One region of the Foliimonas ilicis genome, then DNA from elsewhere that is predicted to be linked to it. Evidence: riboswitches for the same ligand, from Rfam matches in the RefSeq annotation. Region 1 holds a riboswitch; each other region holds the start of a gene.
The links. Region 1 has a riboswitch for cobalamin ahead of ABFT80_RS09745 (ABC transporter substrate-binding protein). Riboswitches for the same ligand answer to the same signal wherever they lie in the genome.
Positions count from the first base shown of each region.

Region 2: it holds a riboswitch for cobalamin, as region 1 does, so the genes downstream of both, nrdH (glutaredoxin-like protein NrdH) here and ABFT80_RS09745 (ABC transporter substrate-binding protein) in region 1, are expected to answer to the same signal.
Region 3: it holds a riboswitch for cobalamin, as region 1 does, so the genes downstream of both, ABFT80_RS11125 (CbtB domain-containing protein) here and ABFT80_RS09745 (ABC transporter substrate-binding protein) in region 1, are expected to answer to the same signal.
Region 4: it holds a riboswitch for cobalamin, as region 1 does, so the genes downstream of both, metE (5-methyltetrahydropteroyltriglutamate--homocysteine S-methyltransferase) here and ABFT80_RS09745 (ABC transporter substrate-binding protein) in region 1, are expected to answer to the same signal.

Region 1 covers NZ_JBDUUH010000003.1:354,878-362,298, reverse strand. Annotated here, with positions in the region: gene ABFT80_RS09765 (TonB-dependent receptor) at 1-1,733, opposite strand, end outside; gene ABFT80_RS09760 (class I SAM-dependent methyltransferase) at 1,992-2,648, opposite strand; gene ABFT80_RS09755 (ABC transporter ATP-binding protein) at 2,638-3,423, opposite strand; gene ABFT80_RS09750 (FecCD family ABC transporter permease) at 3,425-4,465, opposite strand; gene ABFT80_RS09745 (ABC transporter substrate-binding protein) at 4,473-5,585, opposite strand; cobalamin riboswitch at 5,688-5,891, opposite strand; gene maiA (maleylacetoacetate isomerase) at 5,930-6,571, opposite strand; gene ABFT80_RS09735 (IlvD/Edd family dehydratase) at 6,779-7,421, shown strand, end outside.
Region 2 covers NZ_JBDUUH010000001.1:709,743-717,163, reverse strand. Annotated here, with positions in the region: gene pyk (pyruvate kinase) at 1-31, opposite strand, end outside; gene ABFT80_RS03510 (DUF1036 domain-containing protein) at 28-462, opposite strand; gene ABFT80_RS03505 (N-formylglutamate amidohydrolase) at 788-1,585, shown strand; gene ABFT80_RS03500 (DUF1244 domain-containing protein) at 1,605-1,913, shown strand; gene ABFT80_RS03495 (DUF2312 domain-containing protein) at 2,009-2,269, shown strand; gene nrdF (class 1b ribonucleoside-diphosphate reductase subunit beta) at 2,366-3,340, opposite strand; gene nrdE (class 1b ribonucleoside-diphosphate reductase subunit alpha) at 3,363-5,573, opposite strand; gene nrdI (class Ib ribonucleoside-diphosphate reductase assembly flavoprotein NrdI) at 5,549-5,956, opposite strand; gene nrdH (glutaredoxin-like protein NrdH) at 5,971-6,192, opposite strand; cobalamin riboswitch at 6,498-6,721, opposite strand; gene ABFT80_RS03470 (acyl-CoA thioesterase) at 6,770-7,421, opposite strand, start outside.
Region 3 covers NZ_JBDUUH010000004.1:155,096-162,516, forward strand. Annotated here, with positions in the region: gene ABFT80_RS11085 (GcvT family protein) at 1-459, shown strand, start outside; gene ABFT80_RS11090 (creatininase family protein) at 523-1,323, shown strand; gene ABFT80_RS11095 (tyrosine phosphatase family protein) at 1,316-1,822, opposite strand; gene cobD (threonine-phosphate decarboxylase CobD) at 1,819-2,859, opposite strand; gene cbiB (adenosylcobinamide-phosphate synthase CbiB) at 2,858-3,817, shown strand; gene cobO (cob(I)yrinic acid a,c-diamide adenosyltransferase) at 3,814-4,431, opposite strand; gene cobU (bifunctional adenosylcobinamide kinase/adenosylcobinamide-phosphate guanylyltransferase) at 4,431-4,946, opposite strand; gene ABFT80_RS11120 (CbtA family protein) at 4,939-5,691, opposite strand; gene ABFT80_RS11125 (CbtB domain-containing protein) at 5,707-5,886, opposite strand; cobalamin riboswitch at 5,925-6,117, opposite strand; gene ABFT80_RS11130 (heparan-alpha-glucosaminide N-acetyltransferase) at 6,291-7,280, shown strand; gene ABFT80_RS11135 (methyltransferase family protein) at 7,277-7,421, shown strand, end outside.
Region 4 covers NZ_JBDUUH010000001.1:701,690-709,110, reverse strand. Annotated here, with positions in the region: gene metE (5-methyltetrahydropteroyltriglutamate--homocysteine S-methyltransferase) at 1-1,853, opposite strand, end outside; cobalamin riboswitch at 1,957-2,170, opposite strand; gene ABFT80_RS03460 (hypothetical protein) at 2,327-2,707, shown strand; gene ABFT80_RS03455 (PepSY-associated TM helix domain-containing protein) at 2,856-4,235, shown strand; gene ABFT80_RS03450 (DEAD/DEAH box helicase) at 4,479-6,284, shown strand; gene msrB (peptide-methionine (R)-S-oxide reductase MsrB) at 6,690-7,091, opposite strand.

The sequences.
Region 1 (7,421 bases):
TTCTGCTCTTGCACGTAGGGTTGGAATACATCGCCGCCATTATTGGCAGAAAGGGGTGCAATGTCACCTTCTGTCAGTGCCTCGACATAGTTGGCGTAGACTGAGAATTTGTCGGTGACGTTTGCAACGGCGGCAATGGCAGGGCTGAAGCGGTTTCCTTCGTAAAAGTAGTTACGCTCCCCCAAAACACCGCGAGCCGGATTTGTATTAAAGCCTTCTTGCCGCATATCCTGATAGCGTCCGCCAAGAGTTAGGAGGAAGCGATCGTCGGCAAAGGAAAGCGTGTCCGAAACAGCGATGCTGGTAGAAAGCAGACTTGCAAACGGGTGCAAGTCGTTCGAACGAGGAAGTCCGCTCGTATCCACCGAACCGTCCGGCAGGTAGATCGGATTGTAGATGTTGGTTGGATAATCCGGGAACCCTAAGGCTCGCGGGTTAAAATAACCGCGGTTGTTCTCGTTGAGCGATCTCGACACAGAAACGTTCAATCGGTGGCCGATAGGACCGGTGTCGAACTCCGAGCGGAGGCCTATTTCGCCGGAAACCCCTGTGATCTGCTGGGGATTATAGCCAAAATCGGCCTGTGCGTCGCCAATTCCGGGGCTGGTGCCGAGCCTTGGATCGCCGATCGTATAAGACGTGGTCAGGAAGTCCTCGCGGTAGCGACCGGCACCGGCCGCCGCGTATATCGTCGTGTTTTCCAAGACATCGAATTCAACGCGAGCAGCGGCCATGTTGTGGGTGCTGTCGTGGTATTCGAAAGGATTGGCTGTATTGATCTTGCCATTCGGAGCTTTAGGGATTTCGACGCCGGGGGCGACGGCGTTGAACAGCGATGTGGGTCCATCGATGTTCTGCGTGTTGTGGCCGAGGTCGAGTGAGGCGCGGACGCGCTCGCCGCGATAGTCGAGGCCAAGCGTGGCCACGCCGACCTGGACATCGTTATGGTCCATTGCCGTGTCACCGAACCGGTAAGATCCGTTCACGCGAACACCCCATTCCCCGGTAGGACCGAAACGGCGACCGATATCGGCATGCGTCCAAACTTGCGAATCGCTAAGATAGGTCGTCGTGAGGCGAGTTAGCGGTTCGTCTTCGGCGCGCTTCGGAACCAGATTGATCGTGCCGCCCACGCGGCCGATACCGCCATTGGCCAGCGCGGTCGGTCCCTTCAGTATTTCGACCCGTTCGATGCCCTCAAGGAAGCTGCGGCGCGGATTGGCGATGTAGGGTAGACCGTCATAAAGTGTATCGAGATTTGTGACCGAGAAGCCGCGAATGAAGAAAGAATCGCGCTCGCTGAATGTAGGTGCATCCTGACGTACGGATGGGTCGTTCAACGTGACATCAGCTACGGATTTGGCTTGTTGATCCCGGATCAGCTTTTCAGTGAACGCTGTTATGCTGAACGGCGCTTTGAGAATGGAGCTGTTGCCAAGCATGCCGAGCCGAGCGCCGGTCGCGACCTGCCCACCCGCATAGGGAGCTGGCGGTTGGCCGACGGTGCCAGTGGTGTTGCCCGCAGCGCCGCGCACTTCGACCGTTCCGAGATTGACAGAGCCGTTCGAAGCCGCCTGCGTCTCCGCTTCCGCAGTCGTGGCAGTCTGCGCAAACGCTGGTTGAAAGGCCGCGCTCACCATGACAGCGCCGACGCCAATAGCCGTGCCGAGCAGCAGACGCGTCATCAGACGGCTGCGCATATTTCGAAACGCGATTTCATTTGAAAAATTCATTAAACAGACCCCTCACTGCAATAGCCCAAAGCGATACTTGCTCTTTATCGCGCTGCAATAAATGAGCAAGGTCAATGGGTTAGAGAATCTTTTCATACAGGAGGGACAAGAAGAAAAAGCTTCTCGTTTTAATCATGTTTAGTATTTGATTTTATTGAATTAACGGGGTTGAGCCGGTTCAAATATAAGTTGACAATTTAGGGAAAGATTTATCACCAAGTGACAAATATGCCACGCTGATTGTGGCTCAAAAGCTGCTCAGACTTCGGCTGAAATCACGAAATACGGAATGTTGCCCGGATAGGGCGGAGCCGGGAAATAGTGTTGCCACGATTTTGGCTTTCCGAATCCCGCCTGTGCCAGAAGTGATTCTGCATCGTCCTGCGTCAGTCCGGCATGGAATGGCAGGCGCTTGGCCAATTCGTTGGAATATGCCGAGCGGTTTGCCGGATCTTTCGACCAGAGCGCATCGGCAATTACAACTTTTCCGCGTGCTTTGAGCAATTTCGCAGCCATCTGCAAAGCTATGAGCGGGTTTTCCATCGTCCAGAGGACGTTCCTCAAAGTGACGATGTCGAACGCCGCTGGGGGTCCTTGAAAATCTTCGATAGAAGAGATGACGAAATCGATGGCGAGGTTACGCTCTTCCGCGGACTGGCGTGCGCAATCCAGCATCGAAGCCGCCCCATCGACGGCAGTCACCTTATGGCCAAGCCCGGCTGCCAGAAGCGCACATGCGCCCGTGCCGGACCCCAGATCGACGACGCGCTTGGGGCCGTCCACCTCAAATGCCGCTTCCAGCACATTTCGCCATTCCATCTCGTGACGAATGTGTGACGCTGCCCCGTCGAACAAGGGTGCACGGTTGTTCCAGTAGTCGGTGACGCCTTGCCGGACGCTCGGTTCATCGTGCATTGTGCACCTCGTGCGCGTCGTGAACATGCACCCAGGGCCGTCCGTCCGGGTCGTAATGCAGACGCGTCTGCACGCCGTAGACGCGCTCGAGAAGCTGGCTGGAAAGCACATCGCGCGGAATGCCGTCCACCTCCGCCTTTCCATCATGGATCATGATGAGCCGGTCGGCGAAGCTCGACGCGAGATTGAGATCATGGAGCACGATGATCGTAATCACGCCGCGCTGCCGCGTGACGTCGCGCACATGCTTCATGAGCAGCATCTGGTGGCGGAGGTCGAGCGCGCTTACCGGTTCGTCCAGCAGGAGCACGTCAGGCTCACGCATCAATGCCTGCGCGAAATAGACGAGCTGGCGCTGTCCGCCGCTCAACGTCGCGATTTCACGTTGCGAAAGATCGGCGATGCCCAGGCTATCGAGCGCCGTCGCCGCGCGACGCAAGGCGTCGTCGGAAAGCCGCAGCGAAAGGTGCTCTGTCGAGCCTAGGAGCACGACTTCCAGCGCGGTCAGGCCTCCATGATAGCCGGTATCCTGCGGCATGAAGCCGATGCGTTTTTGCCATTTGCGGCGGTTGGTAAAGCTGAAGCTTTGATCGCCAAGCGTGAGTTCACCGCGATTTGCGGTGTGCTCGCCGAAAAGCGTGCGCAGGAAAGTCGATTTTCCGGCTCCATTCGGGCCGACTATCCCGGTGACTTCGCCGCGCAGGAAATCGATGTTCAGGTCGCTGACGACTGGAATTTTTCCATGAGCGAGATCGAGGTTTCTTACCGATAGCATGTCATCGCCTCGACCGTCGAAGTATCAGGTGAAGGAAGAATGGTACGCCGATGATCGCCGTGACGATGCCGACCGGCAAGAGCACGCCGGGCATGATGATTTTCGACAGGACGGAAGCCGCGGACAGCATCACCGCACCAACGCAACCCGACGCAACGAGCAGATAGCGCTGATCTTCGCCGACCAGCATCCGCGCAATATGCGGTGCGACAAGGCCGATGAAACCTATCGTGCCGACGAAGCTGATGGCGGTTGCCGTCATCAGCGAGACCAGCGCAATCGTGACCAGCCGCAGATTGGAAACAGACACGCCGACCGAACGCGCACGCGCCTCGCCCAATCGAAGGGCGGTAAGTTTCCATGCATTGAGGATCAGGAACGGCAAGGCGAATGCGACGGCAATCGCCGTGATGGTCAGGTTCGTCCAGTTGGCTTTGGCAAGCGTGCCGAACATCCAGAAGACGATCTGCTGGCCGACTTCGGGCGTCGCATTGAACTGCAAAAGCGATTGCAGTGAGTGAAACAGGAACATCAGGGCGATGCCGGCGAGGATCATCGTATCGCCCATCATGCCGCGCATATTGCCGACGGAGTAGATCAGGGCGGATGCCATGCAGGCAAAGACGAAGGCGCTGGCGGGTACCGCGAATAACGGATTGAGCCCCCAGCCGCCGTTCAGAATGGCGAGCGATGCGCCAAAACCCGCCGCAGATGCGAGCCCAAGCGTGTAGGGGCTCGCAAGCGGGTTATCGAGAAGAGTCTGCATGGTCGCGCCGCTGGAGCCAAGGGCCATGCCGACGATGATCGCCATCAGGGCCATTGGCAGGCGCAACGTCCAGACGATTATCTCTGTCGTTGCATCTGCCCCGGCACGGTTGAGGAGCGCCGACAACACTTCGGAGACCGGCAGCAAGGCAGGTCCGGTCGCGATATCGAAGACGAGCGAAATACCGGCAAGAAGCAGCAGTCCCGCGATGAGGACTGCCTTCTTCCGTTCCGCTGCTCGATACCGCGAAAGCGCGGCGTTGACGGCCTCGCTCATGGCGGTGCTATTTCAGGCCGATCATGAAGGTGCCTTCCGGCTTGATCGGCAGATAGCGTTCGTAAAAGGCAAGATAGTTCGCCTGCGGATCGATATCTTCGAACAGGTCGGGATAGAGCGCCTTCGCGAAATACTGGACGGAGGTATAATCCATGATGGTGCGCGATGCGCCCTGATAGATGCCGTGGACGCGGCCGTTTTCGACGGCAGGCAGGGCCGACCAGCCCGGACGTTCGGTGAAACCTTTCAGCCTGGTTAGCGCCTCGTCGTTCGAAACGCCCTCGCCCATCAACTGACCGGTCGCGTGCTGGCGCCATTCGGAGCCTGCCATGACGATTACTTCGGGCCTTGCAGCCAGCACCTGTTCGGGCGCGACCGGCCCCCAGCTACGCACGATCTCGCGCGTGATATTCTTGCCGCCAGCGACTTCGGCAATCTTGCCCCACATATAATCGCCATAGCTCGGCCCCTGTTCCGGCGGACCTTTGCTGCCGAGTTCGATATAGACCGATGGTTTTTCCTTGCCGGCTTTCTCGATTCGCTCGCGCACGTCTGAAACGGCGCTCTCATATTCCTGCGCGATCTTTTCGGCCTGTTCCTCGGCACCGATCACCTTGCCGATCAAACGTGTGCTGGCGACGTGACGTTCCTCGGTCTGCGCATGGTAATCCACCACGACGACCGGGATACCCGCATCGACGATGCGCTGGAAATCAGCACCAATGCCCTGCACCTGCCACTCTGCAAGAATGGCGACGTCTGGCTTCAGCGAAATGAGTTTTTCGACCGAGAATGTGCTTACTTCGACTTCACCGACATCCGGAATATCGTCCAGCGATGGGCGAACCTTGAGATAGGCCTGCCAGTTTGCCGGACGCCAGTCGCTCCAGGCGGCCTTCGATATGCCGACTAGCTTGTCCATGGCTTCATCGCCGCCGAGCGCCCAGTAATCTTCGAAGTAAAGACCGAGAACGACGCGTTTGGCTGGCACTTCCATTTCGAAAGTGCGCCCGGTGACGTCTGTCAGCTCAACGGATTCGGCATGTGCTGCTTGCGCGAGAAATGCGGCGAACGCGGCGGCAAGTGTGATTTTGAGGGTAGAACGGTAAAAAAGCGGCATCGCAAGACCTGTTTTGTGGCTTCCGTCACCGCGAATTGGACGCATTCCATGCGCATGCATGAAATGTTCGCTCCAAAAGGACACCCCGCCCTATGGCTTCGCGCGTGACCACGGCTGACGGCAGGTTTCCTGGCTTGCGGGTCTCGGTTTCTCGTCGCCTTCCCAGAGGTGTTACTCCAGTGGCCTGTTGACGAAAACTCGCCGCTTACAGTTGCGGGGACAGCCACGGATTTGGCCTGTGAAGGCTTTCACCGTGTTCCCTTTTTCATCCGCGTTGGACGCGGAACCGTCGGCAAGGTGACTAGCAGCGAAAGCCGTTCACGGTCAAACGGTAAAACCGCTCTTCAGGGGCGAACCTTGTCGGGATGTGCATCGGCGAAGGCCGGGAGTTCGCTGCACGCGGCCTCGATTTCAAGAATGCGGGTGAAGGACGCGATATCCACCTCCCATCGTATTGCATTGTAAAGCTGCGGGATGAGACAGATGTCGGCCATGGTCGGCTCATCGCCATGGCAAAAGCGGCCGGTGTCAGCGGAGGCAAGCATCACTTCGAATGCGGCCAGCCCTTCGCCGATGAATCTCTGCATCCATTCGCGCCGCACGGCGTCACCGCCATCCGTGAGCGCCATGACTTTTGCGACGACTGCAAGATTGCAAACCGGGTGAATGTCCATTGCGATCGCATGGGAAAGCGCGCGAATCCGTTGCCTGTCGACCGCATTTCCTGTCAGGAATGCCGCGTTCTTTCGCGTTTCCTGCAGATATTCGATGATTGCCAGAGATTGCGAAAAAAGATGCCCATCGATTTCGATGGTCGGAACCAGGCCCTGCGGATTGCGCGCGATGTGTTCAGCCTGCCTGTGCTGCGCGCCGAGGAGATCAACTGATTTGCTGGAATAGGATTCGCCGAGCAGATTGAGCGCGATACGGACGCGGTAGCTCGCCGAAGAGCGCCAATATTCGTGCAATACGATCTCGTTCATCATCGATTCCTCCACAAAAAGCTCTTTCATCACAATCTGGCGGCTGTGGCCAAGCACATTGCCTGAAAACCCGCATATTTCGCGCGATTCTTCACCGGATTCATCCCGCGACGAATTTACATTTGAGCGTAGCGGGTTAATTGTGTAGGAGAATTGGCAGCGCTGCCATTAAATTATCATACCTTTGCGGCACAGCCGTCCGGAGTCGTCATGTCGAAAGAACACAAACAAGGAAATTTGCGGTCCCGTGCGTGGTTCGACAATCCTTCCAACCCGGACATGACGGCGCTCTATCTGGAGCGCTACCTGAATTACGGCCTGACGCTGGACGAGCTACAGTCGGGCAAACCGATCATCGGAATTGCGCAGACGGGGTCCGATCTTTCGCCCTGCAACCGGCACCATCTCGAACTCGCCAAGCGCGTGCGCGACGGCATTCGCGAGGCGGGCGGCATCGCGATCGAATTTCCGGTGCACCCGATTCAGGAGACGGGAAAGCGCCCGACGGCGGGGCTGGACCGCAACCTCGCTTATCTAGGACTTGTCGAAATTCTCTATGGCTATCCGCTCGACGCTGTGGTGCTGACCATCGGTTGCGACAAGACCACGCCCGCTTGCCTGATGGCTGCGGCGACTGTGAACATTCCGGCTATCGCCTTGTCTGTCGGCCCGATGCTGAACGGCTGGTTCAAGGGCGAACGCACCGGCTCCGGCACCATCGTCTGGAAGGCCCGTGAAATGATGGCTGCGGGCGAAATCGACTATGCGGGCTTCATCAAGCTCGTAGCCTCGTCGGCACCCTCGACCGGCTATTGCAACACGATGGGAACGGCAACGACGATGAACTCGCTTG
Region 2 (7,421 bases), on a different contig from region 1:
CGAGTATCTTGACCTTGCGGCTGCGTCTCATTGGTTGTTTGTTCCCGTAACGGCGGCGCTGCCGTCGGTTGCCGGCTCATCGGTCAACTGGACCATCCAGCTTGCCTGTTCGCCCGTGTCGTATTCCTGAAATCCGGCGCGCTGGAAGCCCCGCGCCAGGCAGTCTGTTACGCCTGCAATCTTGAATTCTTTTTCGGCCACGCACATGCTGATCGGTCCGTCCCAACGGCCGCCACGCTCTGCATCTTCTGCATAGAGATAGTAAAAGCGTGATGACAACGGGCCTTCGATCAGCGTCTTGCACGACGATCCGGCAACATGCCACCAGCCCTCGGTGATCCAACCAGATTTCGAACGATAGCCTATGCCGACGCCGACGAGATTCTGCGTCGCGTTGCAAACCCGGAAATCGGCATGTGCGGGCGAGGCATAGAGAACCGGAACGACGAGAGCCAGACACATCGCAGCGGACGCAGAAAACAGACGCGACCGCGCGGCCAAACCCATTCCAGAACCCCTATTGTTGCTTTGTGACGGCATTGTCTCGCCCCTTTTCGGAAAAGTCGCGGCGCATGTCAACGCCGGTAAATCGCAATCCAAATCGATTTAGTTGCCCGGCTCGGACGATTTCCCCTGCGAGACCACGTACCCCGGATGATTTCTTTCGAAAGCCCTGCATGATTTCTTTCAAAAGATTGTCTAAACAACGGCATAACACATGTGCCCGCAACCGCTACTGTGGCGACTTGGCAAAAATTCCGGGCAAAAAAATCAGGACGACCGTTTCATGACGCGATCCGCAATCTTCACGCCTTTCGACATCGTCCAGGGAGACCGCAAGCGCGGCATCGTGATTCTCGCAGACCACGCAAGGCGCGACCTGCCGGAGGAATACGGCACTCTCGGTCTCGATGCCAGCGAGTTCGACCGCCATATCGCCTATGACATCGGCGTCGAAACCGTGACACGCGAACTGGCAAGTATGCTCGGCGCTCCTGCCCTGCTCGCCAATTTCTCACGCCTTTTAATCGATCCCAACCGCGGTGAGGACGACCCTACCCTCATCCGCCAGCTTTACGATGGCACCGTCATTTCCGGCAATTTTCCGATGACGGAAGAAGAGCGCGAACGACGCCTGGAGCGCTTCTACAGGCCTTATCACGATGCGGTCGGCGCGATGATTGCATCCGTCGCGGAAGCTTCGGGCCGCGCGCCCTTCGTTCTGTCCGTCCATTCCTTCACGCCGACCATGCAGGGCCGCGCCCGTCCGTGGGAGGCAGGTGTCTTGTGGGACATGGACCACCGCGTCGCATGGCCGCTGATCGAAATGCTGGCTGCCGATCCGACGCTGACCGTCGGCGACAACGAACCTTATGACGGCGCACTGCGCGGCGACACCATGTTCAAGCACTGCATCGTCAATGGTTATGCCCACGCGTTGATCGAAATCCGGCAGGATTTGATCGGCGATGAAAAAGGCGCGATTTCCTGGGCACAACGTCTGGCCCCCATCGTTGACGCGATCAACACGCGACCCGATATAGCCAAGGTACAGCAGTTCGGCTCGCGCACAGGGCCTGTCTGATTAGAAATCGGAGATTATCATGTCAGGATTGACGGACGAACAGCAACGCGACTTCGAGGCCGCCGCCTTCCGGCGTCTGGTCGAACATCTGCGCCAGCGCACCGATGTTCAGAACATCGATCTGATGAACCTCGCGGGCTTTTGCCGCAACTGCCTGTCCAACTGGTATCGCGAGGCGGCCGAAGCCGAAGGCGTCGAGCTTTCGAAGGATCAGTCGCGCGAAATCGTCTACGGCATGCCCTATGCCGAATGGCAGGCAAAGCACCAGACAGAAGCGCCTGGCCAGAAGCTGGCCGAGTTCGAGGCGCGACGCCCGAAGGATCATTAAAGCGAAACTCCCTTGACCCTGCCGCCGCGCTGAGGCATCGAACCCGCCAGCCCAGAGCCGTCCGAGTCGCGGCACCAATCTTGCGGAGATCATCCATGGCCGACGAAATCACCGAAACCAGCCAAACCGTTGCCGCCGGCCAATTGCGCGCCTTCATCGAACGCATCGAGCGTCTCGAAGAAGAAAAGCAAAGCCTCGCCGACGACATCAAGGACGTCTATGCCGAGATGAAGGGCACGGGCTTCGATACCAAAGCCGTGCGCACCATCATCCGCCTTCGCAAGAAGGACCAGGCAGAGCGCCAGGAAGAAGAGGCGATGCTCGACCTCTACAAATCCGCCCTCGGCATGGAATGATCGTTTAACTCGATAGATTGTTCGAGTTGTAAGCTTTCCATATTTCACCGCGTTTGCTGAGGCAGGATCATCGATCCTGCCTCAGCAAACTTGTGTTTAAAAATCCCAGTCCTCGTCTTCCGTCGCAACGGCCTTCCCAATGACATAGGAAGAGCCCGACCCCGAAAAGAAGTCGTGGTTTTCATCTGCATTCGGTGAAAGCGCCGACAGAATTGCCGGGTTGACCTTGCAGGCTTCAGCCGGAAACAGCGCCTCATAGCCAAGGTTCATCAGCGCCTTGTTGGCGTTGTAGTGGAGGAATTTCTTGACGTCTTCAGTCAGCCCGACACCGTCATAAAGCGCCTCGGTATATCTCACCTCATTGTCGTAAAGTTCGAGCATCAGGTCGAAGGCGAAATCCTTGATTTCCTGCTTTTGATCAGCGCTCAACCGCTCCAGTCCGCGCTGGAATTTATAGCCGATGTAATAGCCGTGAACGGCCTCGTCGCGGATGATGAGGCGGATCATGTCGGCCGTGTTGGTGAGTCGGGCGCGGCTCGACCAGTACATCGGCAGATAGAAGCCGGAATAGAACAGGAAGCTTTCGAGAAAGACCGAGGCGACCTTCTTCTTCAAGGGATCGCCGCTGTCATATTCCTTCATGATCAGCGCCGACTTTTTCTGCAGGAATTCGTTTTCCTCCGACCAGCGATAGGCGTCGTCCACATCCGGCGTGGAGCAGAGCGTCGAGAAGATCGAGGAATAGGAACGCGCATGCACGGCCTCCATGAAGGAGATGTTGGATAGCACCGCCTCCTCGTGCTGCGTCACGGAATCCTCCATCAGCCGCACGGAGCCCACGCCGTTCTGGATGGTGTCGAGCAGGGTCAGGCCCGTAAAAACACGGATCGTCAGTTGCTGTTCCTCAGACTTCAGCGCTGCCCAGGAAGGAATATCATTCGACAGCGGCACCTTTTCGGGAAGCCAGAAATTCCCCGTCAAACGGTTCCAGACCTCGAGATCCTTATCGTCCTCGATGCGGTTCCAGTTGATGGCGCGAATGCGCGCGGCCGGCTTGAATTGCATGTTCATGGGCTTGTCCTTTGACAATCTTTTAGAGCGCACAGGACACGCAGCCTTCGACCTGCGTTCCTTCAAGTGCCATCTGGCGCAGGCGGATGTAGTAGATGGTCTTGATGCCCTTCTTCCACGCGTAGATCTGCGCGCGGTTGATGTCGCGCGTCGTGGCCGTATCGCGGAAGAACAGTGTCAGCGAGAGCCCCTGATCGACATGCTGGGTGGCCGCCGCATAGGTGTCGATGATCTTCTCCGGCCCGATCTCGTAAGCGTCCTGATAATAATCGAGATTGTCATTCGTCATGAAGGCAGCCGGATAGTAGACGCGGCCGATCTTGCCCTCCTTGCGGATTTCGATTTTCGAGACGATCGGGTGGATAGATGAGGTCGAGTGGTTGATGTAGGAGATCGATCCAGTCGGCGGCACCGCCTGCAGGTTCTGATTGTAGAGACCGGACGCCATCACGGCCTCCTTCAACGCCAGCCAGTCTTCCTGCGTCGGAATGTGAATGCCGGACGTTTCGAACAGCGCCTTTACCCTGTCGGTCGCAGGCAGCCATTCATTCTCGGTGTATTTGTCGAAATATTCGCCGGACGCATATTTCGAATTCTCGAAATTCTTGAAGCTTGTACCTCGTTCGACTGCCAGCCGGTTCGACGCGCGAATGGCGTGATAGGTCACGGTGTAGAAATAGATGTTGGTGAAATCGACGCCTTCTTCGGAACCGTAGAATATGCGTTCGCGGGCGAGATAGCCGTGCAGATTCATCTGGCCGAGACCGATTGCGTGGCTTTCGTCATTGCCCTTCTCGATCGAAGGCACCGACGAGATATGGCTCATTTCGGAGACGGCCGTCAGCGCGCGGATCGAGGTCTCGATGGTCTTTCCAAAGTCGGGCGAATCCATTGCGGAGGCGATGTTCAGCGAGCCGAGATTGCAGGAAATATCCTTGCCGAGACGGCTGTAGGAAAGGTCGTCATTATATTCGCTGGCCTCGCTCACCTGGAGGATTTCCGAGCAGAGATTGCTCATGGTGATGCGCCCGGCGATCGGGTTCGCCTTGTTCACCGTGTCTTCGAACATGATGTAGGGGTAGCCGCTCTCGAACTGGATTTCGGCCAGCACCTGAAAGAAATCGCGCGCCTTGATCTTCTTCTTGGAGATGCGGGAATCATCCGCCATCTCGCGATATTTTTCGCTCACCGAAATCTCGGTGAAGGGCACGCCGTAGACGCGCTCCACATCATATGGCGAGAACAGGTACATATCCTCATTGTTCTTCGCCAGTTCAAAGGTGATGTCCGGCACGACCACGCCGAGCGACAATGTCTTGATGCGGATTTTCTCGTCGGCGTTTTCGCGCTTGGTGTCGAGAAAGCGCATAATGTCGGGATGGTGCGCGTTGAGATAAACCGCGCCAGCGCCCTGCCGCGCGCCAAGCTGGTTGGCATAGGAAAATGCGTCTTCCAGCAGCTTCATCACCGGAATGATGCCGGACGACTGGTTCTCGATATGCTTGATCGGCGCGCCTGCCTCGCGAATATTGGTGAGCGAAAGGGCCACGCCGCCGCCGCGCTTCGAAAGCTGCAAAGCCGAATTGATGGAGCGCCCGATGGACTCCATATTGTCCTCGACGCGCATCAGGAAGCAGGAGACAAGCTCGCCGCGCTGCTTTTTGCCCGCATTGAGAAATGTCGGCGTCGCAGGCTGGAAACGGCCGGAAATGATCTCGTCGACCATATCGCGGGCAAGCTGCTCGTCGCCGCGCGCAAGCGCCAGCGCGACCATGCACACACGGTCCTCATAGCGCTCCAGATAGCGCTTTCCGTCGAAGGTCTTCAGCGTGTAGCTGGTGTAATATTTGAAGGCACCGAGAAAGGTCGGGAAGCGGAATTTCTTCGCATAAGCGTGATCGAACAGATCGCGCACGAAATTGAAGGAATACTGGTCGAGAACCTCGCGCTCGTAATAGCTCTCCGTCACCAGATAATCGAGTTTCTCCCGCAGATTGTGAAAGAACACCGTGTTCTGATTGACGTGCTGGAGGAAATATTGACGCGCCGCCAGCCTGTCCTTGTCGAGCTGAATGCGCCCCTCCTCGTCATAGAGGTTCAGCATGGCGTTCAGCGCATGATAATCGAGCGCCGTCTCGGCCTTTTTTGCAGGCCGGTCGCCGCTCGGAAGCGGGAAATCGTTGAGCGGCTTTTCGTCCGCATCGCGCGTCAGGAGAGTGCTTGCCGTTTCCAAAATCGTTCCAATCCATGTCTGACATTGGCGACGTCTTCCGCCGTGCCCAGAAGCTCGAACCTGTAGAGGTAAGGCACCTGGCACTTGGTGGAGACGATCTTGCCCGCGAGCCCGTAGGTCGCACCGAAGTTGCTGTTTCCCGCGGCGATCACGCCGCGAATATTCGATCTGTTTTCCGCGTCATTGAGAAAGCGGATCACCTGTTTTGGAACGGCTCCCTTGCCGCCCGCCCCGCTATAGGTCGGCAGGACGAGAACGAAGGGACGATCGACGTTGAGTTCGTCGGCTGGGCTTATCGGTATGCGCGCGGCACACATGCCCAGCTTTGCGACAAAGCGATGGGTGTTTTCCGACCGGCTGGAAAAATAAACGATATCGCCCATCGCCGTTTCTTCGATCAGGAGAGCGAGCTGATCATATCCGGCCGGAAGCCTGCCCAATGCTGCTCTCCGGCAATCACCACCGGCACCTGACGATAGCCAAGTCCCTGCACCAGATCGAAGGCTGCTGCATCTGCGGAGACATCGACGATGTCATATTCGATGCCCTGGCGATCGAGCGCGCGTGTCGTTGCGGTGCACTGGACGCAGGCAGGCTTGCTGTAGACCGTGATGTTCATGGCTTCCTCGTTGTTTTCAAAAAGGCATAGGAAATCGATCGCGCATCCGCCGATGCCCGTTCGAAGGTTCAAATTCTGATTGTGCGCTCTGTTGTCGCCTTGCAGGCCGCCCGGACCCTCGCAGTCTCTTTCAAAGAGACGTGCGTTAAGCCGGGCATGATCTGCCCGGTTACTCGCGTCTACGCGTGCTTAAAAATTTCGACATAGTCTTCACCCCGAAGTTGCTCATGGCGGAGTTTGGGGGAAGCGGCACAAGCGGGATCATTTCCGCAAAATGCATCGCGACCTTCCGGGCACCCCGCCCGTGGACGTTCTCGATCGAGGCAGGTCTCCTGGCTCGCGGGTCGCAGCAATCATTCTCACCTTCCCGAAGCACGCCGCTTCAGTGGCTTTCGTGAATGACCGCTCGCCGCTTACAGTTGCGGGGGCAGCTCCGGCATTGCGGCAGCCAATTGGCAACCGCTCACCGTATTCCCGTCTTAGCTTCCGATCCTTGCGAATCGAAAGAACCTCGAACACTAGATATAGTAGACGAGGTTAAATTCTCGTCAACGCCTATGATGGGGCTATACTCGTCTTATGCCGGCAATTGCAAGGGACGGTGATTTTTATCAACAGCGACCATGATAAAAATCCCCACTGCCGTCAGGCGGGGCTCCCCGGTGTTAAGGATTTCCGACCATAGTTCCGTTTCTATCCGCATGGATGTCCGCCCGACGGAAACGATCCTGGCGAAGACATCGATAATCGCGCCGACCGGGATCGGTGATTTGAAATCGATCTTTTCGGACGATGCCAGAACCGTCATCTGCCTGCTGTAACGGCTGGCCGCGACGAAGGCAGCTTTGGTCATTTGGGCAAGCGCTTCGCCGCCGAACATTTTGCCAAAACTGTTGGCTTGATCGGCAAAGACAATATCCGTCATCCTCAAAGTATCGTCATCGACGGAGTCATCCGGCATTTGGATCGGCGGCAACTGCCATCCGGCAGTCTTGTCTTCAGGCACTGCGACCATGGTGAAGCAGCCGCGCGTGCAAAGATGCCGTTCGCCTCCGACCAGATTTTCCGCGACCATATCGACTTCGATGACCATCGATTTTCGCCCCACCCGCGTCGGGCGGGCGGTCAGTTCTACAAGGTCCCCGACATGTGCCGGCGTGCGGAAATCGACGCGGTCGCAGGACGCCGTTACGAATGGCACCCTGCCGTGACGCGTTGCCGCGATGAAG
Region 3 (7,421 bases), on a different contig from region 1:
CTCTGCGGCCTGCACACACTGGATTCCTGCCGCATCGAAAAGGCGTTCCGCCACTTCGGCCATGACATTACGGATGAGGACCATGTGCTAGAAGCAGGTCTTGGCTTTGCCGTCAAAACCGCTAAGGGCGATTTCATCGGACGCGACGCCGTTCTGCGAAAGAAAGATGGTGGCCTCAACCGCAGGCTCGTTCAATTCCGCCTGAAAAACCCCGAGCCGCTGCTGTTCCACAACGAAGCGCTGGTGCGCGATGGCGAGATCGTTTCCATCATCACATCGGGCAATTACGGGCATCATCTGGGTGGTGCGGTCGGCTTGGGCTATGTGCCGGCAAAAGGCCAGAGCGAGGCCGATATTCTGGGCTCTTCCTACGAAATCGAGATCGCGGGCGAGCGTTTCCAGGCCGAAGCCTCTCTAAAACCGATGTATGACCCAAAGGCTGAAAGGGTTCGCATGTAGGCCAACTCGACAGATTGCGTTTCAGCCTGTAGGCGTATTTCACGTAAGCAGGTGAGGTTTGGCGTGACAAAACAGCGAAAAATCTGGTGGGGCGATTTCAACGCCGCCGATTTCGCATGGGTCGATGCCGAACGTACCATCGCGATCCTGCCGGTCGCCGCAATTGAACAGCACGGCCCCCATCTGCCGATTTCGACTGATACTGCCATCATGGAAGGCATGCTGGACGCTGTCATCGAGCGCCTGCCCGGCGATATGGATGTCCGCATTCTTCCAGTTCAGGCTATCGGAAAATCGGACGAGCATCTTTATGCACCGGGAACGCTGACTATTCCAGCCACTTCCCTGATCGACTCATGGACCGAAATCGGTGCATCCGTCGCTCGTGCGGGCGTTAAAAAGATCGTTTTCGTCAATTCCCATGGCGGAAACGAAGAAATCATCGGCATCATCGCGCGAAATTTGCGGGTGCGGTTCGAAATGCTCGCCGTGAAAACGAGCTGGGAGCGTTTCGGTCGCCCCGAGGGCCTTTTCAGCGACGATGAAGTGCGGCGCGGAATCCATGGCGGCGACATCGAAACATCGCTGATGCTGCATTTCCGGCCCGATCTGGTCGACATGGAAAAGGCCGAGAATTTCGTCTCGAACATCGTCGAAGCCGAACGAAAATTCGACCTCCTGCGCCATCAAAGCCCGCATTCCTTCGCTTGGATCGCGACAGACCTGAACCCGCATGGCGTGGTCGGCGATGCCAGCGCTGCCACCGCCAAAAAAGGCAAACTCACCGCAGAACATCAGGCGGATGGCTTCATCCGGCTACTGAAAGATGTGCGCAAAGCGCGCCTTGCCGACTGGCTTAGCTAAGACTTAGTGTGAAGGGTACGCCCTCAAAAGCGTCCGCACCGCGCCCGATCGACTTGATAGCCTCGACCATCCGCCCTTCCCGCCCCAAAATCTGATCCGCAACCGCCACCAATCGTGGATTGGGCGTGGCTGACGGCGAAAGACGACGCAGCGTTTTAGCGAGTTCAAACTCATCGCGCTCCGGCGCAAAAGCCGCTGCAATTATGTAGGCGGAAGCCGTCGAGCGGCTGATCCCGGCATAACAATTGATGACCAGCGGCGCTTTGCGGTCCCAGCCCTTCGCGAAATCGAGAACGCTGCGCACATGCTCTTCGCCGGGCAGTGTCATGCCATCCTGCGCAATTGCGATGTCGTGCATCGAAATCAGCAGATGATTGTCCTGCAAGATCGAAGCGGGCCGCACCATTTCCGTGCCGAGTGACAGTAGCGAAAGCAGCCGCTGCGCCTTCACGGAAGCGACGGTTTCTTCGACTTTCGACAGCGGGCAAACGACGATCATGATGCGTTTTCCTCTTCCGCCCAGCGCTGCAGAATGCTTTCAAGCCGCTGCCATTCGGCCTCACTAGCTGGCAGACCGGCTCTAAAATCATTCGGCCTGTCTGCAAAATTCCGCAATATGACGCCGTTTTTTCCGAGAAACTCGAACAGGTTTTGCGCTTTTTCAATTCGGAAAAACGAGAAAAGGCTCGTTCCACCACTCACTTCCACGCCAAATCGCGAGAAAAGAGACGCGAAACGCCCCGCTTCCAGCGCAAGGCGAACGCGGATTTCGCTCTGCCAAACCTCATCCGAAAGCGCCTTGATGCCAAATTCCAGCGCCTGACCGGAGACCGCCCACGGCCCGAGTTCGGCATCCAGCTTCGCAGCGATTTCCTCGGAAGAAATCCCAAAACCGAGACGAACACCGGCCAGTCCGAAGAATTTCCCGAACGAACGCAGCACGACCAGGCCGCCTAACGCGACATCGCCTGCAACGCTTTCCTCGCGCGGACCGACATCCATGAAGGCTTCGTCCACAACGAGCAGACCGCCCTTTGCTTGAAGGTGGCGTGCCAGCCTCAATACGTCCTGACGAGGAACGATGCGGCCATCCGGGTTGTTCGGATTGACGAGAATCGCCAGATCGGCCCCGAAAAGCGCCTCGAAATCACCCGTAATCGACACGTCGTGACCTGCGATCCTCGCCGCGCGCTCATGCTCGGCATAGGTCGGGCCAAGCACCATCGCCCTGCCCGGCCCAACAAGCGAGGCGACACGCGGCAGAAGGATTTGTGTTCCGGGCGCGGCAACGATCTGGCGCGACGAGGCAGCGCCATATGCCTTTGCGGCAATCGCCGTCAGTTCCTTTGCCCGCGATGGCTCCGGCAGGCGCGTAAAGGCGGTGGCGGGCAGGTCGAAAAGCGGATAGGAGTGCGGATTGATGCCGGTCGACAGGTCGATCCACGGCTCGGGCGCATTCGGAAAGAGTTTGCGCGCGCGCTCGAAGCTTCCGCCATGATCGACGGGTAAAGCCGGATTTTCGTTCAGAAGCGCCATGTCATTTCCGCTCGCATTCCTGTCGCTTCTCGCCGAACTGGGCCTCGGATACCCGGATCGGCTGGTCCGCGCCATCGGCCATCCCGTCATCTGGATTGGCCGTCTCATATCCTTCCTCGACCGCACACTCAACCGCGCGACCGCCGCCGACGCGACACGTCGCATGATGGGCATCGCGGCACTTATCGTGCTGGTTCTGGTTCCGGCAATCATCGCGCTCTCTATCGAACGCCTGTTCGGTCTTCTGCCCTTCGGCATCATCCTGACCGCGATCTTGGCATCGTCGCTGATTGCCCAACGCAGCCTCGCCAGCCATGTCAAAGCCGTAGCCGATGCCCTGGAAACCGGCGGACTTGCAGCGGGCCGACAGGCCGTATCGCAGATCGTTGGTCGCGATCCCGAACAACTCGATGAAGCGGGCGTAAGCCGTGCCGCAATAGAAAGCCTTGCCGAAAATTTCTCGGACGGCATCGTCGCGCCAACCTTCTGGCTGGGCGTCGGCGGGCTGGCAGGCGGCGCGGCGTACAAGGCGGCCAACACCGCCGACAGCATGATCGGCCACCGCACACCGCGTCACGAAGCGTTCGGCTGGGCAGCGGCGCGCTTCGACGACTTGATCAACCTTCCAGCCTCGCGGCTGACAGCATTTTTGATCGTTGCCGCAGCCTATTTTGTGAAGGGCGCCGACCCTTCGGCGGCATGGAACGCGGTACGGCGCGATGCGTCGCATCACCGTTCGCCCAATGCAGGCTGGCCGGAAGCCGCGATGGCTGGCGCGCTCGGTCTGGCTCTGGCTGGCCCACGCAGCTATGGCGGCGTGATGGTCGATGACGAATTCATGGGCGCTGGAGGGCGGCGCGAAGCCAACCCCGCCGACATCAGAAAAGCGCTGCGGCTTTACTGGACAGCCGATGCCCTGCTGGTCGTGCCTTTCGGGCTGATTGCAGTGCTTATCTAAAACTCGATGCCTTTTTGGGCTTTTACCCCCGCCGAGAAATGGTGCTTTACCGCGCCCATTTCAGTGACGAGATCGGCAGCGTCGGTCAGCAACGGTTTCGCGTTGCGTCCAGTGACGACGATATGCAGCCCCTCGCGGCGCGCCTTTAAAGCGGCGACGACGTTTTCGAGATTCAGATAATCGTAGCGCAGTGCGATATTGAGCTCGTCGAGCACGATCAAATCGATCGAAAAGTCGGCGATCAATTCAAGCGCCTTGCTCCACGCTGCCTCGGCTGCTGCAACGTCGCGCTTCAAATCCTGCGTTTCCCAAGTAAAACCCTCGCCCATCGTGTGCCAGACGACGCGGTCGCCGAACGCGGCAAAGGCGTCCTTTTCGCCCGTATGCCATGCACCTTTGACGAATTGCACGACGCCAACGCGTTTTCCATAGCCAAGCATGCGCAATGCGAGGCCGAAGGCGGCCGTGGTCTTGCCTTTGCCGGGACCGGTATTGACGATCAGAAGCCCCTTTTCGGTGACGGTCTTGCCCGCCACTTCGGCGTCCTGCACCGCCTTGCGTTTCGCCATCTTGGCGCGGTGCTTCTGTTCTTCCCGCTCGTCTATGTCTTTCATCATTTCACCTGCATGGGCAGACCGGCCACCATGAAAAGCACGCGGTCTGCGCGGGCAGCGATCTGCTGGTTCAGCCTTCCGGCTGCGTCGCGAAACCGTCTGGCCAGCGCGTTATCGGGCACTATGCCGAGGCCAACCTCGTTCGAAACCACGAACCATGGCCCGCGCGGATTCGACAATTGAGCTTCGAGAATCCCGCATTCGTGTTCCACATCATGTTCGGCAAGCATGTGATTGGAAAGCCAGAGCGTCAGGCAATCCACAAGCAGAGGACGGCCATCGGGTACGCGCGCGATTGCTTCGGCAAGATCGAGCGGCGCGTCGATCGTTTCCCACCCCTCGCCGCGACGCGAGCGATGGGTCGCGATGCGATCCGTCATTTCCTCATCATAGGCCTGCGCTGTTGCGATATAGGCCCAAGGCGTTGGAAATGACGTTGCAAGCTGCTCGGCGTGGCCGCTCTTTCCAGAACGCGCACCGCCGAGCAGAAAGGTCAGATGTCCGCGTTCAGGCAAAGCTGTCCCGCAGACCCTGCGCCGACGCAACGAAACGGTTGCGAATGACGCCCGCAACCGCGCCCAGTACGACCCAGAAAATCAGATTGGTGATCGTGACTGCGACGACGAACTGATGGTGCAGATCGCCCGGAACCGCAGTGTCGTGGCTTTCCGGCTGTGGCGCACCGATGATGTGCGGCACGACGAGAAGCGCGACACCGATCAACGCAAAGGCGATGGAAGTGCGAAACGCGATCAGCCAAAGTCCGGCAGCAGTAGCAATGACGGTGCCGATCCACCAAACCTGACGCGCGGCCAGATCGGCGGCAGGCATGCCGGGAAGTTCCGGCGGAAGGCCAAGGCCCGGCGCCAGCGTAAAGACTGCAAAGCCCGCAAAACCCCAGAATACGCCCTGACGCCAGCCGACTATGCCGCCGGCGAGTTCGGACACGGCGACAAGAACGAGCGCGAAGCCGATGCCGGTGATGACATTGGCCAAAGCGGTATAGGCATAGCGCTCAAAGCCGTCTTCAGGCGCCCATGCCTCTTCTTCATGTTCGTGAGCGGCAGGGGCGGCTTCGGCTGTCTGGCCGTCTGCTGCGGGTGCCGCAGTGTCATGCGAATGGCCTTCGTCGGCATTCTCGTAGGTTTCCGCATGAAGGATCAGCGGAACAGTTGCGTAGGCCTGAAGGGCCGTCATCAGAATGCCGGACACAAGCCCGGCGAGCGCCGCTATGAAAACGACGTTACGAAACAGTGTCATGATGTCAGACCTTCCTTAGTGGCAGGGAAACGCCATCGAATGGCGATAATCATGGCCGGCATTGTGCATCACATCCATGTGTGAAAAGCCGACAAAGCCGACGACGAAAATTCCCAAAAGTGCCGCGAAGCTCAACTGGGTGACGCGAGAGGCCGAGGAGGCCGATGCGCCGAGCGCGGAAGTTGCTGTATTCATGTCCAATCCTTTGGCCCTCCACCCGAGGGCTGCGATTTAAGTTTCTTCCGTCATCGGCAGGTCTCCTGGCTTGCGGATTAAAGCGCCCTTCCCCGCCTTCCCGAAGCTTTTGCTTCAGTGGCATCTGGGGAGAGCTGCCGCTTACAGTTGCGGGGGCAGCCGCGGATTTGAACCGAAATTCTCACCGCATTCCCTATTGTTCCAATTGGAACCGACGACAGGCTCACTATATTGAAATGTTACGTCGCAGCAAACCAAATTACGCCACGTAACCTTCCCGAAACGTCATGAAAGCGGTTGAAACATTCCGGCTACACCCGGTTTCGATGCAAATTTTCGCAGGCTCGCCTAAGATTACGGATGTGAGCAGTCGATTCCCGGCTGCGTTCCGAGTCTGTTGCGCAATGAATGTTCAGCCTGTGCCGCCCAAAAAGACGCCGCGGCTCTCCGCAGTCGATCTGGCGCGCGGTGCGGCTCTGGTCGCGATGGCGATCTATCATTTCACCTGGGATCTTGAGTTTTTCGGCTATACCGATCCGGGCATGACGGCGCATGGCGGCTGGAAGCTCTTTGCCCGCTGCATCGCCTCCAGCTTCCTGTTTCTGGTCGGCTTCAGCCTGTTTCTCGCCCATGTGAACGGCGTTCGCTGGCGAAGCTTCTCGTGGCGCTTGGCGATGGTTGCCGGGGCGGCATTGGCAATCTCTGCCGTGACCTATTTCGCGGTGCCCGGCGGTTTCATCTTCTTCGGTATTCTGCATCAGATCGCATTGGCAAGCGTGCTCGGCCTGGCCTTTTTGCGTGTCCCTGCCGTGGTTACAATATTGGCCGCCGCTGCAGTCATTGCGGCGCCATTCTTTCTCCGCTCACCGTTTTTCGACCATGCGGCGTTCTGGTGGGTCGGGCTTTCCTCGGTCAATCCGCGTTCAAACGACTATGTGCCGCTCTTTCCATGGTTCGGCGCGGTGCTGCTTGGTCTTGCCTCGGCCAAAATCGCCTATGGCACCGGCCTTCTGGAGCGTCTGGCGCCTTACACGCCCGGAAGCTGGGCAAAGCCCGTGCTGTTTGCAAGCAAACACAGCCTGGCATTCTATCTGATCCATCAGCCGGTGCTGATTGCCTGCATCTGGCTGTTCTCGCAGATCGTGCCGGCACAGGTCGAAACCCGCGAAGTGCAATTTCTGAAATCGTGCCAGACATCCTGTGAGGAACTGCGCGACACCGAATTCTGCACCGCCTATTGCGTCTGCATGCTGGATTCCATCCAGGCCGAAGGCGCGCTCGACAAGCTCTTCACAGGCGGCCAGAATAACGAGCTTCAAACGAAGATCGGCGACTTCGCAGCCATATGTACCGCGCAAACCGACGAGAATATGCTTGAGGGAGGAACGCCATGAACGACCGGGCAAACACACCCAACGTCCTGCCTTGGCCGCCGATCATCTATCTGGCGGCAATTGCATTGGCGTCGATCCTGAATTTTCTTTACCCGCTACCATGGATCGGCGAACCGCTTTCCGACATGCTTTTTGCTATCG
Region 4 (7,421 bases), on a different contig from region 1:
GCCTCATCGATCTGGATCATCGCAGCACCCGCCTCTTCGAGGTCGTGAACCTCGTCTCGAATGGCAAGCGCGATCTGGCTGCACACCGTCTCTGGCGGCAGATCGTTGCGGACAAAAGACCAGTTGAGGATCGTCACCGGCCCGGTGAGCATGCCCTTGACCACTTTCGAGGTTAGCGACTGGGCATATTTCCACCAGGAAACCGTCATCGGATTCGGGCGAGATACATCGCCGTAGATGATCGGCGGACGAACACATCGCGAGCCGTAGCTCTGCACCCATGCGTGCCGGGTAAAGGCGAAGCCGGAAAGCTGTTCGCCGAAATACTGCACCATGTCGTTGCGCTCGAATTCGCCGTGCACCAGCACATCGAGCCCGATTTCCTCCTGCCAGCGTATCGCTCTCTCAGTCTCGCTTTCAACAAAGGCGATGTAATCGAGATAGCTCAGTTCTCCCTTGGCGTGCTGCGACCGGGCCTTGCGAACCTCTGGGGTCTGCGGAAACGAGCCTATTGTCGTAGTGGGGAAAACCGGCAGCCTGAGCTTGTTATGCTGGACGATCTTGCGTCGATGAAATGCGGTTTTCCGTTGTGTGGCGGAGCCATCGATCTGCGCGAGACGACCCGTCACCAGAGGATCGTGCACCCTGACGGAAGTCAGGCGCGCATTTGCCGCCGCATCGGATTTGGAAAAAAGCCGACCCGGCTCACCCGCGTCGAACGCTTTGGCGATCGAACCGATTTCGTCGAGCTTCTGCACCGCAAAAGCCAGCCAGGTGACGAGTTCCTCGTCCAGCGCCGTTTCGAGTTCAAGATCGATCGGCACATGCAGCAGCGAGCAGGACGGCGCGATCTGCACCTTGTCTGATCCGCAGGCCTCAACGACACGCTTTACAGATTTGTACAGTCCGGCGAGATCGGAACGCCAGATATTGCGTCCATCAATAATGCCCAGCGAGAGGACAAGGTCTACCGGTGCTTGCTCTATAAGTACGTCCACCTGCTGCGGTGCCCGCACGAGATCGACATGCAGACCCGCAACCGGAAGCTTCAAGGCGGTCGCCAGATTGTCGCCTATGTCTCCGAAATAGGTTGCGAGCATGATTTTCAGATCGGGGACAAGAGCGCCCAGCGCCGTATAGGCATGAACCAGCGCTTTGCGTTCTGCATCATCGAGATCGAGGACGAGACAGGGTTCATCGATCTGCACCCATTCGACCCCGGCGGCACGCAGTTCGGCAAGGATTCGCGCATAGACGGGCAGCAGCCGGTCCAGCAGCGACAGCGGTTCGAAATCTTCCGTCGTCGCCTTGCCGAGTTTGAGAAACGTCACGGGTCCAAGGATCACCGGACGGGTGACGATGCCCAACGCTTTCGCCTCCAGAAACGCCTCCAGCGGCCGATTGGCGGTCAGCTCGAAGGTCTGACCGGCATGCAATTCCGGAACCATGTAATGATAATTCGTATCGAACCATTTGGTCATTTCGAGAGCCGGTGCGCCTCGACCATGTTCGGCATGACCGCAAGCGGCATGACCTCTACCCTCGCTTCCGCGCGCCATCGCGAAATAGGTGTCCAGGTCGACCGGCCCATTTTTCCAGCCATAGGCGGACGGAATGGCCCCAACCATGACCGCAGTGTCCAGCACATGGTCATAGAGAGAGAAATCATTGGAAGGGATGACTTCTATTCCCTTCTCCTGCTGTGTTTTCCAGTTTTTCGCGCGCAGTGCCTTTGCAACTGCCTGCAATGCAGCCTCATCGGATTTTCCGGCCCAATAGCTTTCGAGCGCGAATTTGAGTTCACGCCGCGCGCCTATGCGCGGAAATCCGAGATTTGCGGTGGTGATGGTCATTTTCCTTACCCCGATTGATATGGGCAAGGCACTGGCGGTCACGATCGCGATACGAACGGAAGGCACCGTTTCGCGAAAGCGGCACACCGGGACACCCCGCCCGTGGACGTTATCTATCGCGGCAGGTCTCCTGGCTTGCGGGTCACCGTCTCCGTTCTGCCTTCCCGGAACATTCGCGTTCCAGTGGCCTGATTGAACAGAAACTCACCACATACAGTTGCGGGGGCAGCTTCGGCATAAACACCAAAAGGCGTCGAACCGTATTCCCTCTTAGCTCCGGATGCGAATTCCAGAGAACCACGATGCAAGCAACATGCCCTTTGCATGCGGAGCAGTCAAGTCACATAAGGAAATCGTTATATCTTTATTTCATTCATCTCGCAGCCATACCCGGAATGTCGCAGGGTTCGATTTCCTGATTTTCGTTCGGCTCGGAAGCTGATAATGAGCATTTTCCGAGGGGAATTATATTCGTGAATTTTCGAAAGAAGCGATTGAGCTTTTGGGTGGCGCTTGCCGCAGCCTATCTGCTCGTCCTTCAATCGGTGACAGGTGCTCTCGCGCTCGGCGCTCAGTCCGAACGCGCAATGCTCGATGCATTCGGCAATCCGCTATGCATCACCAGCGTCGATCAATCCGGCACTGATGCGGGCGATCAGGCGAAGATGCCGAATTGCTGCGTCATCGGATGCAGCATGTTCACGCAGGCGCTCGGCACGCCGCCCGATGAAACGGTGCAGACGTTCCATGCTCCCATTGTCACGGAAGCAGCCGCCAACCGTCAGCCCGTCGATCATCTCCCGGCCGTCGAACACAAGCCGGGCAATCCGCGGGCTCCGCCGCTGACAGCCTGACCGGCATTCCGCTTATCGCGCCTTCCGCTATCTGCTGAACTCATCGTGTCCGCACGCAAGTCGCGGCCACATTGCAATTCGCATCAGGCGCTGTTCACGAAAATCAATTGCATTTCGCAGGTTCGAAAAACCTGCCGGAGAAACCACAATGTCAGCTACCGTCCACGAACAGCCGGGCGATCTGTCACGCACGCAGACAGCTTCGTCCGACATTTACCGCGCCGTCTGGCGATGGCATTTTTATGCCGGTCTTCTGGTGCTTCCATTCCTCATCATCCTCGCAGTCACCGGGGCGCTTTATCTCTTTCACAACGAGATCGACGCGCTGATCCACGCAGATTTGAAGACGGTCGAGGTTCAGGAAGGAATAGGAAAACAGCAGCCCTCCGCACTGGTCGCAGCCGCCCTTGCGCAATATCCAGGAACGGCGGTCAAATACACCGACCCGGCCACGCCCAATGTGTCCACGGAAGTTACGGTCAGAACCGAAGCCGGCGAACGCCTCGCCGTCTATCTCGATCCTTATTCCGGCGAAGTGCTCGGTTCCCTGAGCGATCGCGGAACGGTGATGTGGACTGTCCGCTATCTGCACAGCCTGAAGTATTTCGGAACGGTCGCGCGCAGCTTCATCGAGATAGCCGCCGGATGGTCGATCCTACTCGTTGGAACCGGCATTTATCTCTGGTGGCCGCGCCGCCAGACCGGCGGTGTCGTTTCAGTGCGCGGCACTCCGAAACGCCGCGTCTTCTGGAGAGACACCCATGCCGTGACGGGTGCCTTCGTCGGCTTCTTCATCGTTTTCCTCGCCATCACCGGTATGCCCTGGTCCAACATATGGGGCGGGAAGGTCAATGAATGGGCAAACGGCAACAATTTCGGATACCCGGCAGGCGTGCGTGTCGCCGTTCCGATGTCGGATGAGCATCTGAACCATATCGCCCCGACAAGCTGGTCGCTCGAGCAGGCGCAGGTTCCAGAATCGCACCACGCCCATGCCGGAAGCGAGCCGATCGGTCTCGATGCGGCGGTCGCTACATTCGACAATATGGGCCTGCACAGAGGCTATGCCGTCAACATCCCCGCCACACCGAACGGCGTATTCACCGGCTCCGTCTATCCAGATGATTTGTCGCAGCAGCGTGTGGTCCATCTCGACCAATATAGCGGCAAGCCGCTGATCGATATGTCCTACGCGGATTATGGCCCGCTCGGCAAATGGCTGGAATTCGGCATCAACGTTCATCTCGGACAGCAGTTCGGGCTGGCAAATCAGCTATTCCTGCTTGTCGTGTGCATGGCCATCGTTCTCCTTGCGGTATCGGCGGGCATGATGTGGTGGAAAAGACGGCCTGCAGGTTCGCTGGGCGTGCCTCCGCTTCCCTCGGACAAACGCGTATTCAGAGGCCTGATCGCCATTCTCATCGTCGGCGGCATCCTGTTTCCGCTGGTCGGCGTATCATTGATCGTGATGCTCACACTCGACTGGCTGTTCACGCATTGGCAGCGCCGCAAGGCATTCGCTCACTGAACATCAGGACCGGCCCTCGGCACCCAGACGGCAGGGCCGGTCGATTATTTGACGCCAAAAGCCGCTATCTATGCGTTTTCAGGTGCGCTAAAGCTAAGGCTGCGGCATACACTCACTATACAAATGCGTCGGAGCAACGTACGACAGGCCCAAATGGAATGGCCCGTCGGCGCTTTGGCGCGACATGCGCCTGCATGATGTACGGCCCGGACGGCTGCACGAACACAGTTTCGAAAGATCACGATGACAGAGTTAGAAGCCATCCACCCGGCCCTGCGCGAGGCGTTGAACAAGCGCGGCTATTCAGACCTGACGCCGGTCCAAAAGGCCATGCTCGATCCCGAAACGCGGGATTCGGACCTCCTGGTGTCTGCACAGACAGGCTCCGGCAAAACAGTTGCCTTCGGCATCGCATTGGCGCCCACCTTGCTCGGCTCCGAAGCCCGCTTCAAGCAAGCCGGTGCGCCGCTGGCGCTGGCCGTAGCACCCACGCGCGAACTGGCCTTGCAGGTGAAGCGCGAGCTGGAATGGCTTTTTGAACCGACCGGCGCGATCATCGCATCCTGCGTCGGCGGCATGGATATGCGCAGCGAGCGCCGCACGCTCGAGCGCGGCGCGCAGATCGTCGTCGGCACGCCCGGCCGTCTTCGCGACCACATCACCCGCCATGCGCTCGATATGTCGTCGCTGCGCGCCGTCGTGCTCGACGAGGCCGACGAAATGCTCGACCTCGGCTTCCGCGAAGATCTCGAATTCATTCTGGACGCAGCACCGGCAGAGCGCCGCACGCTGATGTTTTCTGCGACAGTGCCGCGCACCATCGCCAATCTCGCGAAAAACTACCAGCGCGACGCCGTGCGCATCAGCACCTCTGCCGAACAGAAGCAGCATGTCGATATCGAATATCGCGCCTTGACCGTTGCCGGCAGCGATCGCGAAAACGCCATCATCAACGTCCTTCGCTTCTATGAAGCCAAGAACGCCATCGTGTTCTGCAACACGCGTGCTGCCGTCAACCACATGACCGCGCGCTTCAACAATCGCGGCTTCACCGTCGTCGCCCTTTCCGGCGAGCTGAGCCAGAACGAGCGCAGCCACGCGCTTCAGTCGATGCGCGACGGGCGCGCCCGCGTCTGTATCGCCACCGACGTCGCTGCACGCGGCATCGATCTGCCCAATCTCGAACTCGTCATCCATGCCGATCTGCCGACCAACCCGGAAACCCTGCTTCACAGAAGCGGACGTACGGGCCGTGCGGGCCGCAAGGGCGTCAGCGTTCTGGTCGTCCCGCACAGCGGACGCCGGCGCACGGAGCGCCTGCTGCAAAGCGCGCGAATCGATGCTACCTGGGCGCGCCCGCCTTCCGCCGACGAAGTAACGCGCCGCGACGACGAACGCATTCTGGCCGACACATCGTTGACCGAACCGTTGAGTGACGATGAGCGCGCATTCGTTCAGGAATTGCTGTCGCAGCATGGCCCGGAACAGATCGCCGCCGCCTTCGTGCGCCAGGCACGCGCCGGTCGGTCAGCGCCGGAAGACCTCATCGAAGTCGCAGCTTCGGCACCTGAGCCGCGCAAGAACCATCCGCGCGACGAGTTCGGCGACAGCGTCTGGTTCTCTCTCTCGGTCGGGCGCAAACAGAACGCCGAGCCGCGTTGGCTGCTGCCTATGCTTTGCCGCGCCGGCCAGATCACCAAGCGCGAAATCGGCGCGATCAAGATGCAGCAGGAAGCGACATTCGTTGAAATCGCTGCAGGCACCGCCGATCAGTTCATGGCTGCCATCGGCCCTAAGAAAATGCTCGAAAACCAGATTCGCGTAACGCGTCTGGAAGGCATGCCCGATCTCAGCCAGAAAGCTCCATACCCGGCCAAGAAATTCGAAAGCCGCGCCCCTAGAGAAGATTTCGCAAAGAAGCCCGCAGCCGCTGAACACCGCGGCTCCGATCGGCCGGATTCCAAGCCTTGGGCAAAAAAGCCCGGCAAGCCGAAATTCGCAAAACCGGATGGTGCGAAGCCCAAAAAGCCCAAGCGCAAGGCCGATTGAACATCAGCGTCATTCCGGAAGCCTGCTGAAGCGTAGCGAAGCGGGCTATGCTCCGCTTCGCGTCACATTATTCAGGGATGACCCTGCCCAGGGCGGTTCCTACTTAGATGGAATCACGAGGCGCGCCCCTCTGTCCTTTTGGACCCTGCCCTTCGCTATGGCTCCGGGCGTTCGTCATTCGAAAAGCCAAATCGTTGGCTTTTCGTCCGCTCCGCGGACCATTCCTCACCCCCACAGGTGGGGAGATTGGCTGACACAACGCTCTGTCTCTTCATTCTGCAACGTCAGCAATTGGTGCCGCGCTTTAAATGGCAAGGTAATCTCCCCACTTGTGGGGGAGATGTCCGGCAGGACAGAGGGGGCGCTGTCCCGCCAGCGGTTCTATATAAAACTGAACCGCTCTCCTCAAGCAGGCTCGAAATTCAACGCCACGCCATTGATGCAATAGCGCAGGCCCGTCGGCGGCGGGCCGTCTTCGAAGACGTGTCCCAAATGGCTCCCGCAGGTCGCGCAATGACATTCCGTGCGCACCATTCCGTAGCTACGGTCGACGGTCGTTTCGACTGAGCCTTCCACCGGATCGTTAAAGCTCGGCCAACCGGTGCCGCTTTCGAATTTCAGCGTCGATTCGAACAATGGCTGGTCGCAGCCAGCACACGTAAACGTGCCCGGGCGCTTTTCGTAAAGCAGCGCACAGCTACCCGGACGCTCCGTGCCATGCCCGCGCATGACCGCATATTGCTCCGCCGACAGACGCTCGCGCCACTCGGCATCGGTACGGGTAACGGGAAAAGTGTGGGTGTCCATGAGGCCGTCTCCAGTCCAAATCTTGTTTCATCCTAATGTAAGGCCGAAAGCCACTCCAACCAAGTGCGTCCTTCGAGGCTCACCGCGTTCGCACCTTTGCAACGACATTAAGACCGCGTCATCCCGGAAGCCGTTTGGAGCGAAGCGGAAAATGGCTATCCTGGATGACGCCATCATAAATGTCATGCCCCAACCTCCCTTATCCTGAGCCCACCTCCCTCATGCTGAGCCTGTTGAAGCACGCACGGCAATGCCGCTTGCCGCGTGAATAAAAACCACCAATTTCATGTTTTTTATTCACCCCCTTTTCCACGCTCCTATCATTCCCCC